Regions from separate parts of the Exiguobacterium sp. s21 genome, predicted to be linked through region 1. Evidence: predicted binding sites of a transcription regulator. Region 1 holds the regulator's gene; each other region holds the start of a gene.
The links. The regulator Rex, encoded in region 1, represses fermentation and respiration genes when NADH is low (regulators of the CRP and FNR family bind a similar motif). The targets are predictions, from matches to a motif close to TTGTGAAATATTTCACAA.
Positions count from the first base shown of each region.

Region 2: the regulator Rex is predicted to act here: its motif matches at 1,336-1,353, upstream of pflB (formate C-acetyltransferase).
Region 3: the regulator Rex is predicted to act here: its motif matches at 1,593-1,610, upstream of KNP06_RS07960 (L-lactate dehydrogenase).
Region 4: the regulator Rex is predicted to act here: its motif matches at 1,442-1,459, upstream of KNP06_RS06660 (DoxX family membrane protein).

Region 1 is NZ_JACSLF010000009.1:8,659-11,802, reverse strand. Features, by position in the region: gene tatC (twin-arginine translocase subunit TatC) at 1-770, opposite strand, end outside; gene KNP06_RS10755 (twin-arginine translocase TatA/TatE family subunit) at 774-992, opposite strand; gene KNP06_RS10750 (redox-sensing transcriptional repressor Rex) at 992-1,648, opposite strand; gene KNP06_RS10745 (ABC-F family ATP-binding cassette domain-containing protein) at 1,798-3,144, shown strand, end outside.
Region 2 is NZ_JACSLF010000010.1:37,348-40,491, forward strand. Features, by position in the region: gene KNP06_RS11455 (DEAD/DEAH box helicase) at 1-602, opposite strand, end outside; gene KNP06_RS11460 (hypothetical protein) at 657-1,079, opposite strand; gene pflB (formate C-acetyltransferase) at 1,440-3,144, shown strand, end outside.
Region 3 is NZ_JACSLF010000005.1:114,119-117,262, reverse strand. Features, by position in the region: gene rpmG (50S ribosomal protein L33) at 37-201, shown strand; gene KNP06_RS07970 (5-formyltetrahydrofolate cyclo-ligase) at 256-810, shown strand; gene KNP06_RS07965 (DUF92 domain-containing protein) at 789-1,559, shown strand; gene KNP06_RS07960 (L-lactate dehydrogenase) at 1,729-2,685, shown strand; gene KNP06_RS07955 (rhomboid family intramembrane serine protease) at 2,837-3,144, shown strand, end outside.
Region 4 is NZ_JACSLF010000004.1:116,459-119,602, reverse strand. Features, by position in the region: gene KNP06_RS06670 (MFS transporter) at 1-499, shown strand, start outside; gene KNP06_RS06665 (DUF3817 domain-containing protein) at 522-818, opposite strand; gene KNP06_RS06660 (DoxX family membrane protein) at 901-1,404, opposite strand; gene KNP06_RS06655 (pyridoxamine 5'-phosphate oxidase family protein) at 1,597-2,010, opposite strand; gene KNP06_RS06650 (cold-shock protein) at 2,137-2,337, opposite strand; gene KNP06_RS06645 (glycoside hydrolase family 55 protein) at 2,605-3,144, shown strand, end outside.

The sequences.
Region 1 (3,144 bases):
TTCATCAAATCCATCTGTTCTTTCACCATCGCCTCTTTCTCACGTCGGAGCACGCCCCGGTACGTGATACGTGAAATCGATAAGCTGATCTCATACAAGAAGAAGAGCGGCAGTGACACCATGAGGTGCGAGGTCAAATCCGGCGGCGTGATAAAGGCCGCGACGACGAACAAGGCGAAGTAGGCGTACTTCCGAATCGATGACAGGAAGTACGGCGTCACGACACCGATGCGCGTCAAGAACATCGTCACGACCGGCAACTGGAATAACAGTCCGAATGGGATGGTCAGTTGCAGCAAGAACGTGAAGTAGTTCGACGCCCCGATGATTTGCGTCAGACCAAGGTCTTGCCCGAGGTCCGTCGAGATATCGAGGACGAGCGGGAACAACCAATAGTAGGCAAACGCCAAACCGACGAGGAACAAGATAAAGATGATCGGAATATAGGCGAGCGTCGCTTTCCGCTCGTTCGGATGCAGACCAGGTGCGACAAACGCCCACAGTTGATACAGTAGAAACGGACCAGCCGCGACGAGACCGATGACGAGCGCCAAGTTCAAATAAATCATGAGCGGGTCCGCGACCCCAAAGGCGTTCAATTCAAGCCCTCGTTCGACGAGGTCGGCCTGGAGATAGGTGAGCACATATTTGACACTCGGCAAAGCAATCAAAAAGAAGGCAAAGACGACAAATGCCGACAGCATCAGTCGTCTCCGCAGCTCTGTCAAGTGGTCGGACAGTGCCCGTTCTTGATCAGGTTGATGGCTCATCGCTTACTGCTCTTTCTTCTCAATTTCTTTCTTGTCTTTCTCGTCATGTTCGTTCATCATGCCGTTTGTGGCATTTTTGAACTCACGGAGCGTTTGTCCGGCGGCGCGTCCGAATTCAGGCAATTTCTTCGGCCCGAAGATGATGAGCGCGACGATGGCGATAATGAAGATACTCGCTCCCCCAGGAATACCGACGACGAGCAACGATGATAGTAATTCCATTATTGATGGACCCCCTCAGCAGATGGATAGTGTTGCATAAAGTAAATGAGCGACTGGAGTTCGATCGACAAGTCGATATGATGGACGCGGACCGTGTCCGGCACAGTAAGCCTGGCCGGAGTGAAGTTCAAGATGCCTTTGATGCCGAAGCGGACCAAGTCATCCGCGACAGGCTGCGCATAGCTAGACGGCACCGTTAAGATGGCGACGTCAATCTTGTTTTGTTTCATGATCTGTTCCATCTCATCCACGTGATGAATCGGGACACCGGACATCGTCGTGCCGACTTTTGTCTCGTCTGCGTCGAACCCGACGACGATATGTGTGTTATTGTTTTTAAGGAAGTTATAGTTGACGAAAGCTGTCCCAAGATGACCAACCCCGACCAAGGCGACGTTCGTAATCTCGTCCTGATTCAGTGTCTTACGGAAAAAGTCTAACAGATACTGTACGTTATAGCCATATCCCTTTTTACCGAGCGCACCGAAGTACGAGAAATCGCGACGGATCGTGGCCGAATCGACCTTGACCGCCTCGCTCAGCTCAGCAGAAGAGACACGCTGTTTTCCTGATGAATGTAGGCTTTGGATAAACCGATAGTATAGTGGCAACCGTTTGGCTGTCGCTTGCGGAATCTTTGGTTCGTTTTGACTCAACGGAAAGAGCCTCCTTTTTACGACGCGTTTCAAACGAATCTAATTTCATACACCTTGATTGTAAACGAATTCACATGACCACTCAATGAATATACCTGAAAAGGGGAAGAAATAAAGTATACTAAATAGAGAGAAAGGGGTTTTTTCACTTGATCCTACTGCAAGTCAATAACTTATCGAAATCATTCGGCGTCGAGCCGATTTTAGAGAACGTCAAACTCGAAATTCAAGAAGGCGAACGCGTCGCGCTTGTCGGCCGTAACGGTGCCGGCAAGTCGACATTGCTCAAAGTCATCGCCGGGGAATACAACTATGACTCGGGCGATATCATGAAACCGAAAGACGTGACGATCGGTTATCTCGCCCAAGACTCAGGGTTAGAGTCGAACGAGACGATTTGGAACGAGATGCTCACCGTCTTCACCGACTTAATTGAACAGGAAAAAACGCTCCGCCGCATGGAACAAGACATGGGATCTGAGTGCATCTTGAACGACCCGGCCGCCTATGAGCGCCTGCTGTCGTCTTACGATGAAGAACAACATACGTTCAAAGACCGCGGCGGCTATCAATACGAGGCGACGATCCGCTCTGTGCTTCACGGGATGCGCTTCTATCCGGACGACTTCGAGCGCCGTATCGATACGCTCTCCGGTGGACAACGGACACGTCTCGCCCTCGCGAAGATGCTCCTGCAAAGTCCAGACCTGCTCATCTTGGATGAGCCGACGAACCACTTGGACATCGAGACGCTCGGCTGGCTCGAGAAGTATTTGAGTGGCTATAAAGGCGCCGTCCTCATCGTCTCCCACGACCGCTACTTCCTCGACCGTGTCGTCTCGGTCGTTTATGAGTTGTCACGCCATCGGAGCCGTCGCTTCGTCGGCAACTATACGAAGTATCTCGAACAGAAGGCCGCCATCTACGAGCAAGAGAAGAAGCAGTTCGAGTCGCAACAAGAAGAGATCGCCAAGATGCAGGACTTCATCCAGCGTAACATCGCCCGGGCGACGACGACGAAACGGGCCCAGAGTGTCCGCAAGCGTCTCGAAAAAGTCGACCGGATGGAAGCGCCGGACGGTGACGAGCGCAGTGCCGTCCTCTCGTTCTCAATCAAACGCCAAAGCGGGAACGACGTGTTGAGCGGCAGCGACCTCGCCATCGGTTATGAGGAGCCGATCGCCCATCATCTCCGCTTCCAATTGCAGCGTGGCGAATCGGTCGCCCTCGTCGGTCCGAACGGAGTCGGCAAATCGACGCTCTTGAAAGTGTTGACGAAACAACAGCCGGCGCTCACCGGTGACATCCGCTACGGCACCGGCGTCGAGATCGGCTACTACGACCAGGAACAACAGAACTTGTCGGATGCCAACCGCGTCATCGACGAGATTTGGAACGACTGGCCGCTCATGCGCGAACAAGAAGTGCGGAGCCTGCTTGGACAGTTCCTATTCAGCGGTGACGACGTCATGAAGCGCGTCCATGAACTGTCGGGT
Region 2 (3,144 bases), on a different contig from region 1:
TCGATTTTCACGTGGGCCGGTTCGTTCAAGAATGGGGCAGCCCAAGCTTGAAGCGTGTCTGTGAGTGTCGCCGAGACGAGGGCGATTTGATGTTCATGCGCCGTATGTTTGATGATCCGTTCGGCAGATTCTGTCAAACCGCTATCGATGATTTGATCGGCTTCGTCGAGGACGATCGTATGCGTCTCGTGAAGTTTCAACTTTTTCTTCTCAATGAGTTCGACGAGTCGGCCCGGTGTCCCGACGATTAAATGTGGTTTTTTCTTCAACCGGTCGATTTGACGTTTCAACTCGACGCCACCGATGAACGAAGCGATGCGGACGTCACCTTTCTCGGTGAAGCGTTGCGCGACCGTTTGAATCTGCATGACGAGTTCACGCGTCGGCGCGACGATGACGACTTGGATGCGGTCGTTCGAAGCGTCGATTTTTTCGATGGCGGGTAATAAGTAAGCAAGTGTCTTCCCGGTACCTGTCGGCGCTTCGATCGTGACGTCTTTTCCGTCAAGAAGAAGCGGGAAGGCTTCCGCTTGGACCGGCATTGGTTCAGTAAAGCCAAGGCGATCCCAGGCTTCGTTAATAAATGGTTTTGTAAAGTTCATATCAATTCTCCTTATCGTGGGGCAAAAACAAAGGAAGCATAAGCGCTCCCTGTCTTAGATATAGCGAACATGTTCAGTATCTTGGTCGAATGAAGAACGGAGTGTCTGTGTGAACGTCTGTCCGTCCTCGATGAGTTTGATGTGCACATCGATTTGGTCAGCCGACGCCTCGACGCCTTCGACGGTGAAGCCTTGATACACACGATACTGCAATTCTTTCGTCAACCGTTCGTATGAAGCGAGCTCTGGATACGTCGCTGCCACGTCAATCGGGCGCGAGATGAGAGCAACGAGCAAGTTATCGCGGTAGTCGATGAAATCCTCGTTTTCGATGTCGTCGTCAAACCGAATCCAAAAACCTGCGTCTTCAAATTCTGTGATGAATCCGTCACGTTGTTCACCGTTTTCCTCTACTTTAAGAGAGATGCGGTCACCGGTCTTTAAATCGTGAGCGGCTGTCAATAATTCGTACGTCATGGGAAGAACCCCTTCCTCTTCTACAATGTTCTGCCTTCATTGTGTCCGATATAAGGCAAAAATTCAAGTTCTATCCCCGAGGTGTGAGGTACATCACTACGAAAACTGTATAAATCGTCACATCCCATCTGAAATGATACAGAAATGAGTTGAATCCTGCCGTAACAAGACTTATCTGTTTCATAAGGAAGAGTGTTTGCATTATAACAGTATTTAAAGCGCTTACAAAAACGGCTTTATGCCAACGTTCATTAGATTGTTACAAATTTCACAAGAACGTAAAACAAAATGTTCACGTTTTCACGTACACTCAACTTATAGAAAGCACGCAGTTATCTCAACTATGAGGAGTGACCCACAATGGCAACCGAAATTAAATCAGCCTGGTCAGGATTTGTACCTGGGCAGTGGACGAACGAAGTGAACGTCGGTGAGTTTATCCGTTTGAACCGACACGAGTACACCGGGAACGATTCGTTCTTGGAGGGACCGACGGAAGCGACGAATCAGCTTTGGGCACAAGTGATGGAATTGACGAAAGAAGAGCGGGAACGCGGTGGTGTTTGGGCGGTCGATCAAAACAACCCATCGACAATCGTATCGCACGGACCGGGATACTTAAACAAAGAGCTCGAGAAAGTGGTCGGTGTTCAAACGGACGAGCCGTTCAAACGTTCGATTCATCCAAACGGCGGGATCCGGATGGTCGACGCTGCCCTTGAGTCATACGGTTTCGAGCCGAACCCTGAAATCACAAAGATTTATTCGGAAATTCGCAAAACGCATAACCAAGGTGTCTTCGATGCGTACACACCTGAGATGCGGGCGGCGCGGAAGTCAGGGATCATCACAGGTCTTCCTGACGCTTACGGCCGGGGACGGATTATCGGCGACTACCGTCGTGTTGCCTTGTACGGGTTAGACTTCTTGATTGCAGAACGTAAAAAAGACTTGGCGAACCGTGGCGGTTTCTTATCAGAGTCAGATATTCGGACACGGGAAGAAATGTCTGAGCAGCTCCGTGCCCTCCAAGAGTTGAAACAACTCGGTGCGGCGTACGGGTTTGACCTCGGCCGTCCGGCGGAAAATACACAAGAGGCGTACCAATGGGTATATCTTGCATATCTCGCAGCCGTCAAAGAACAGAACGGCGCCGCGATGTCACTTGGACGTGTCTCGACATTCCTCGATGTTTACGCAGAACGTGATATCGAAGCAGGTCGTTTGACCGAGTCAGACGTTCAAGAAATCGTCGACCACTTCATCATGAAGCTCCGGATCGTCAAATTCTTGCGCACGCCTGACTACAACGAATTGTTCTCGGGTGACCCAACGTGGGTGACCGAGTCAATCGGTGGGATGAGTGAGGATGGTCGCTCGAACGTGACGAAGAGCTCATTCCGCTTCTTGCACTCACTCTCAAACCTCGGGCCAGCACCAGAACCGAACTTGACGGTGCTTTGGTCGACGAAATTGCCAGAAGGATTTAAACAATATTGCGCGAAGATGTCGATTGAGACGTCCGCCATCCAATATGAGAACGACGACCTCATGCTTCCAGAGTTTGGCGACGACTACGGCATCGCCTGCTGTGTGTCACCGATGAAGATCGGGAAACAGATGCAGTTCTTCGGTGCCCGCGCCAACATGGCAAAAGCACTCCTTTACAGCATGAACGGAGGCCGCGATGAGAAGAGCGGCGACCAAATCGCACCGGTTTGGGAGATGAACACCGAAGACGTGCTCACGTACGACAAAGTGTATGCCGACTTCGATCGGACGCTCGATTGGCTCGCCGAGCTCTACGTCAACACGCTCAACGTCATCCACTTCATGCACGATAAATATGCGTACGAACGGATCGAGATGGCACTTCATGACCCAGAAATCCTACGGACGATGGCATGCGGAATCGCCGGTCTCTCGGTCACAGCAGATAGTCTGTCAGCCATCAAATATGCGACCGTGAAACCGGTCCGCAACGAGCAAGGCATTGCTGTCGACTTCGAGACAGAAGGCGACTTCCCTAAATTCGGAAACAACGATGACCGTGTCGATTCAATCG
Region 3 (3,144 bases), on a different contig from region 1:
CTGTAAAGCAAAAGCACTTGATACAACATCAGTAAGATGGGAGTGAAAGAAATGCGCGTTAAAATCACACTAGCTTGCACAGAAACAGGCGATCGCACGTACATCACGAAGAAAAACAAACGTAACAACCCAGAGCGCCTCGAATTGCGCAAATACAACCCACGTCTCCGTCGTCACACGCTTTACCGCGAAGTGAAATAATGAGACTGGCCGTCACTCATGTGGCGGCCTTTTTTTGAACAAGGGGGAATTGAAGTGATTGAAAAGAAACTACTCCGGCAAAATGTACATCGTCAAATCCGTGAACTCGACGACCGACCGGACCGGGACCGCGTCATCATACATACATTGACCGAACTGAAGGCGTGGCGAGAGGCGGATACGGTGGCCGTCACGCTCGCCCTCGATTTAGAGATTGATACGTTGCCACTCATTCGCTTAGCTTGGCAGGCAGGAAAATCGGTGTTCGTGCCGAAAGTTACAAAACAGGGACTTACGTTCCATGAAATTCATTCGTTCGAAGACCTTGAGCCGGGCGTCATGGGTATTTTAGAGCCGACGACGGTCGCGACGACGCGGACGATTGACGTCTGTATCGTGCCGGGACGTGTCTTTGACCGATCCGGGTATCGGATCGGTTGGGGTGGGGGGTATTACGACCGTTTTTTAGCGACGTATGAAGGTGTCACCATCTCGTTGGCCTATGACGTCCAACTGCTCGATGACATCCCGATCGAGCCACACGACATTCCTGTCGAATTTATCGTGACGGAAAGGGAAACGATTCTATGCTCGCCATCTTTCTCGTAACTTGTCTGGTAGCCTTCGCCGGCTATCGTCTGCGCTCACTGACCCGTTCTGGGGCTGTCTTGACGGTCGTGACGGGTACAGTCATTGGGTACGGATTCGGTTGGTTCGGGCTCTATTTGCTCGGTGTCTTCTTTTCGACGTCATCGCTCGCCTCGAAATACCGTTCCCGCGACAAAGCGCCTGTCGATGAGGTCGTTGAGAAATCGGGACCTCGTGACTTCGTTCAAGTGCTCGCCAATGGTGGTATCGGGATGGCGACGGCGCTCGGTATGTTGCTTACACCGAACGATGCCTGGTTATTCGCGTACATCGCTTCGATTGCGGCGGCGACGAGCGACACATGGGGCTCCGAGTTCGGGGTGCTCGCCAAACAAAAACCGCGCTCCATTTTGACGTTCCGCGAAGTGGAGCCGGGAACGAGTGGCGGGGTGTCTCCGTTCGGGACGTTCATGTCGGTCGCGGGGGCCACGGTCATTATCGTCGCTTCGTTGCCATTTATCGATATCAGCTTACGGTTCGCCGGCTTGTTGATTGCTCTCGGGTTGACCGGAAGCGTTGTCGACACTCTCCTTGGGGCGACGGTTCAACGCAAGTTTCGCTGTCGTGTATGCGGTAAGCTGACCGAGAAGAAAGTCCATCATCACGAGCCGACGACTTACGTTTCAGGCTGGCGCTTTCTCGGCAATGACGCCGTCAACTTTTTGGCGATCGCCTCGGCGGCGGCGATTAGTTTCCTCTTGCTGCGATGAGGGTAGTACAGTCAGTGAAGATGTTTCAAATGAATGTGAATATTGTCACAATATTGCCAAACTGAAAACGGTTTCCCTTGTAGTGAGTGTTTGTGAATGATGTTACAATCTTTATGTAACAGACAAAACAAAAACATGAAACAGATTGTTCGAAGGGTGGAGAATCAATATGGAAACATTAAATCATGCTAAAGTAACACGCGTCGCGCTCGTCGGGGCCGGAGCGGTCGGTGCCAGCTTTGCTTACCAATTGACGACAGCTAGTCTCTGTGAGGAACTTGTGATCATCGATATCAACAAATCGAAAGCTGAAGGGGAAGCAATGGACTTGAATCACGGTGTCTCGTTTGCCTCTTCACCGATGCGCGTCTGGGCAGGAGACTACACAGACTGTGGTGCAGCAGATATCGTCGTCATCACTGCCGGCGCACCGCAAAAACCAGGTGAAACACGTCTCGACCTCGTCGAAAAGAACGCCAAAATCATGAAGTCGATGATTGGGGACATCATGGCATCTGGTTTTGATGGCATCATCATCATCGCCTCGAACCCGGTCGACATCATGACCCACTTGGCTTGGAAATATTCAGGATTACCGAAGCATCGGGTGTTCGGTTCAGGAACGGTACTCGATACGTCACGTCTTCGCTACATGCTCGGTGATTACTTCAACGTCGATCCACGTAACTGCCACGCTTACATTATGGGCGAGCATGGCGACACAGAGTTCGCGGCATGGAGCAACGCCCGTATTTACGGAAAATCGGTCGAACAGTTGCTTGAAGAGAATGACGAGTACACATGGGAAGACCTCGAAGATATCTATGTCAACGTTCGTGACGCAGCCTACCATATCATCGAACGTAAAGGGGCGACGTACTACGCCATCGGTCTTGGTCTCCTCCGTCTTGTCAAAGCCGTGCTTCGCAACGAGAACACGTTATTGACGGTCGGTGCGCACTTGGACGGTGAGTACGGTTTGAACGACATCCACATCGGTGTACCAGCGATCATCAACCGTCAAGGTGTCCGTCAAGTCGTGGAAATCGAGTTATCAGAAGAAGAAAAACAAAAGATGCATCATTCGGCAGAAGTGCTCTTGAAAACGATGCAACCTGTCTTGTAAAACCGAGCAATCCTTCGCTCATCACCGTAGCCGGCTAACGCCGCTACGGTTTTTTTGTCTTCTGCTCTTCTCGACACGTTGCATAGAGGCTCTCTTTTGTCGCCAGCTATAATTTCCTTTAAAATAAAAGTATAGAAGGAGGTGACCATCGATGTCAGAGCCAGCTTGTTTTTGGGAAGACGTATATCGTGCGGTCGAATCGGGAGGGCGCATCGAGGGCATCTTAGAGCCGTCGCGGGCACTTTTATTGTTCGACACGAAAGCGGGGGACGTCTATCACCTCTACATACGGACAGACAAAGCCTGGGCGAACCATGTTGGCATGGACGTCGAAGCGGTCATGAACTCGTTTCGATTGGCCCGCATCGGTCGTGAGAAGTTACACGTCCACATTTACGGCGATTCGCTTGTCGATGAGGAGCGCCTATCGTCCCTCACGTTCCCGATCGCGGCGAAAGT
Region 4 (3,144 bases), on a different contig from region 1:
GAGCATGTTCGCTGTCGGCTTTTTAGTCGCCTCGCTCGCCCATGCGTTACCAGTCTTTGCAATCAAGTATCGCCTTGCGACCGTTCGCACGTCGCTCATTGTCATGAGTTGTCTTTTTATTGCACCGGCCATACCCATCTATTTTGACTTCACAATCACGCCGGCCATCGTCTTATTCACAAGTTTCGCTTTATTGAGCGGCTTTTTCATTCTCCGTGTCAACATCCCGATGCAACTGTATTTACAGACAAACACGGAACCAAGTTATCTCGGTCGTGTCATGGGCGTCCTCGAAGCACTCGCTATGGGCATCACACCGCTCGGATTTATCTTATTCGGCGCATTGAGCGAATGGGTGCCCGTCGCATACCTCTATTCTATTTGCATGGTCTGCCTGCTCACCATCACGTTGTTCGCGATGCATCGCATCCGTCACGACATTGCTGCCGAAAAATCAGATGTATTGGCCGATGCGGAAAGCGCTCCGGCGCATCAGTGAACACAAAAAGACATCGAACGTTTCAGTTCGATGTCTTTTCTGTTGATGGGAGGACTCGTTTCTCTAACAAGAACGGTCCGAACGGGATGACCGACGCCATGACGGCGAGCACTAACACTTTGAAGCCCCAGTTGAAACGCCATGCCATATAGACGGCTGCCGCCACGTAGGTGACGAACAAGAAACCGTGGGCCGCGCCGACGATGCTGACGGCGAGCGGCATACCCGCCAAGTACTTGAGTGGCATCGCGATGAGCAACAGAAGTAAGAAAGACATCCCCTCTGTGTATCCGAGCCATTTGAAATGTGTCGCGTTCATATTCGTTCTCCTTTTCAATCGATGCTACGTTCATCGTAGCCGAAAGAGGTGAGTTTTGTCACAGGAGAACGTCATAAATCCGTTACGCTATTTGACGATTTGGTGAACGATGTAACACTTTCGTTTCGACGAACTTGCGAAGGAACAATCCATCGACGCCAAGTTTACCAGCATTGTAGCCCGCGACGAGGATGAGGACTGAGACGATCAACATCGTCGGGTTCGTGCTGACCGTACCTGAGAGCAAGAACGCCATGTTCATGACGAGACCGAAGAAAGCGGCGCTACGTGTGAGGGCACCGAGCAAGAGCCCGAGACCGACGAGAAACTCACCGTAAGGAATCAACACATCGAACAAAGCCGCGTTCGGGATGGCGAAGTTCTCTAAAAATGCTGCCCACCAACCGGCAACGGCTGGGTGATCACCCGTGGCGAGGGAAGCTGCGTTTTGAAGATAACCACCCGACTCGAATCCACCTGTGATTTTGCCCCAGCCCGCTGTGAGCCAGTGATAGCCGAGCCAGAGACGAAGGACTGTCAAAATACCGGTAGCGATGTTGTGGTTCTGCCAAAATTTTATGAACATGATAATTCCTCCTTTGAATGAGTGAATGATGATTGATATGTGATTACATTCACAATATACCATCTATGTTCACACTTTCACATAAGTTAGGGCAAGAGTTCACGTTTCGTTCATATGTGCGTCACAGGTCAGTCACTTTTTGGAAATTGGTCAATTTGAAAAGGACGTCCGCGAGGGACGTCCTTGTTTGAGTTACAAATTCACTTCTTGAGGGGGCTGTCCTTTTTTATTCATCACGCGCATCGACTGCGGCGCGATTTTCAAGATGACGAGTTTTGGATCGTCCGGACCATCGAACCAGCCTTCGAGTTTCTCGTTCCATACTTTTTCTTTCATCGATTCATCATCCGATACACTCGTCTCGCCTAAAATCTCGAGATACGTATCCCCGACACCATCGCCGTCATAACCAATCAAAATATGCGTATACGGATTGTTTTTTAATTCATCGACTTTATCCGTGTCTTTCGACGTTGCCGTGTAGAGTGTCAGTTCATCATGGAAAAACGTCATATAACGGCTGTGCGGCTTGCCTTTATAGACCGTTGCCATTGTCCCTACGTTACTATGATCTAAAATCTGTTTTGCCGTTTGCATTGCATCCATTCTGAAAAACCTCCTTGTGGTAGTCACTCGTATATTGATTCCCCCGGGGCAAGTGATTAAACACGCGGACAACAAAAAACCTGCTCGCCGAAGCGAGCAGGTTATAAAATTCCTTAGAAAGGAAGATTAGATTTTTTCAACGTTAGAAGCTTGTGGTCCACGAGCTCCGTCAGTGATTTCGAAAGTTACTGCTTGGCCTTCTTCAAGTGTCTTGAAGCCGTCGCCTTGGATTGCTGAGAAGTGTACGAATACGTCGTCTCCGCCTTCCATTTCGATGAAGCCGTAACCTTTTTCTGAGTTAAACCATTTTACTTTACCTGTGTTCATAATGAACCCTCCTGAAATAAACGCTGTGCGTTCTAGTAGTGCCTTACTAGAAAAAACTGACCAATAAAAAATCACAAACCTCTAGGATTATCTTAAACGAAAAATAATCCAAAGCGTTTTGTGAATTATGTTTCCAGCTATTCTTAATTAAGCACATATAGAATATACCATGGATAAATGCTTCTGTCTACTAAATACTTCGGTTTGCTAAAAATACTTCTAAAACGGGTACATCCAATTGTAGTGAACGCTAGGAGGATGAACCCTATGACCGCACATATCGATCGCTCGAATATCGCCGCCACGATCGCCCGTCATTCGAATTGGGCACTCGATGAGCTAGTGACGGACACACTCGACTGGCATGAATCAACACGACAGGCCCACTATCCCGATCAAGCAAAAACCTATCTCTCTCACCTACCGATGACCGAACGCATCATCCCGGTGACAAGTTCGTTGCCGCTCGAGACGGTAGATGGAATCGTCCGTCCGGTGTGGATGCGCCGGCTCGACGCCGAGCACTTGAACTTGAGACAAATGACGCGTCAGCACGTCGACGTCACCGATTATGGCGCCATCGGGGATGGGCAGACGGATTGCACGCTCGCTTTTCGGCTCGCCCTCAGGTCGAGCCGCCACGTCCACGTGCCGGCCGGCGTATATCTCGTCCGCGGCATCCGTATCCCGTCGAACTGCGTGCTCGAAGGGGCCGGCCAGCAGGAAACGATCATCAAGCTCTCAGACCGGGCACCGAAACATCGACGATTACTTCGAAATGCGACTCCCTTCGCCGGCAACCACCAT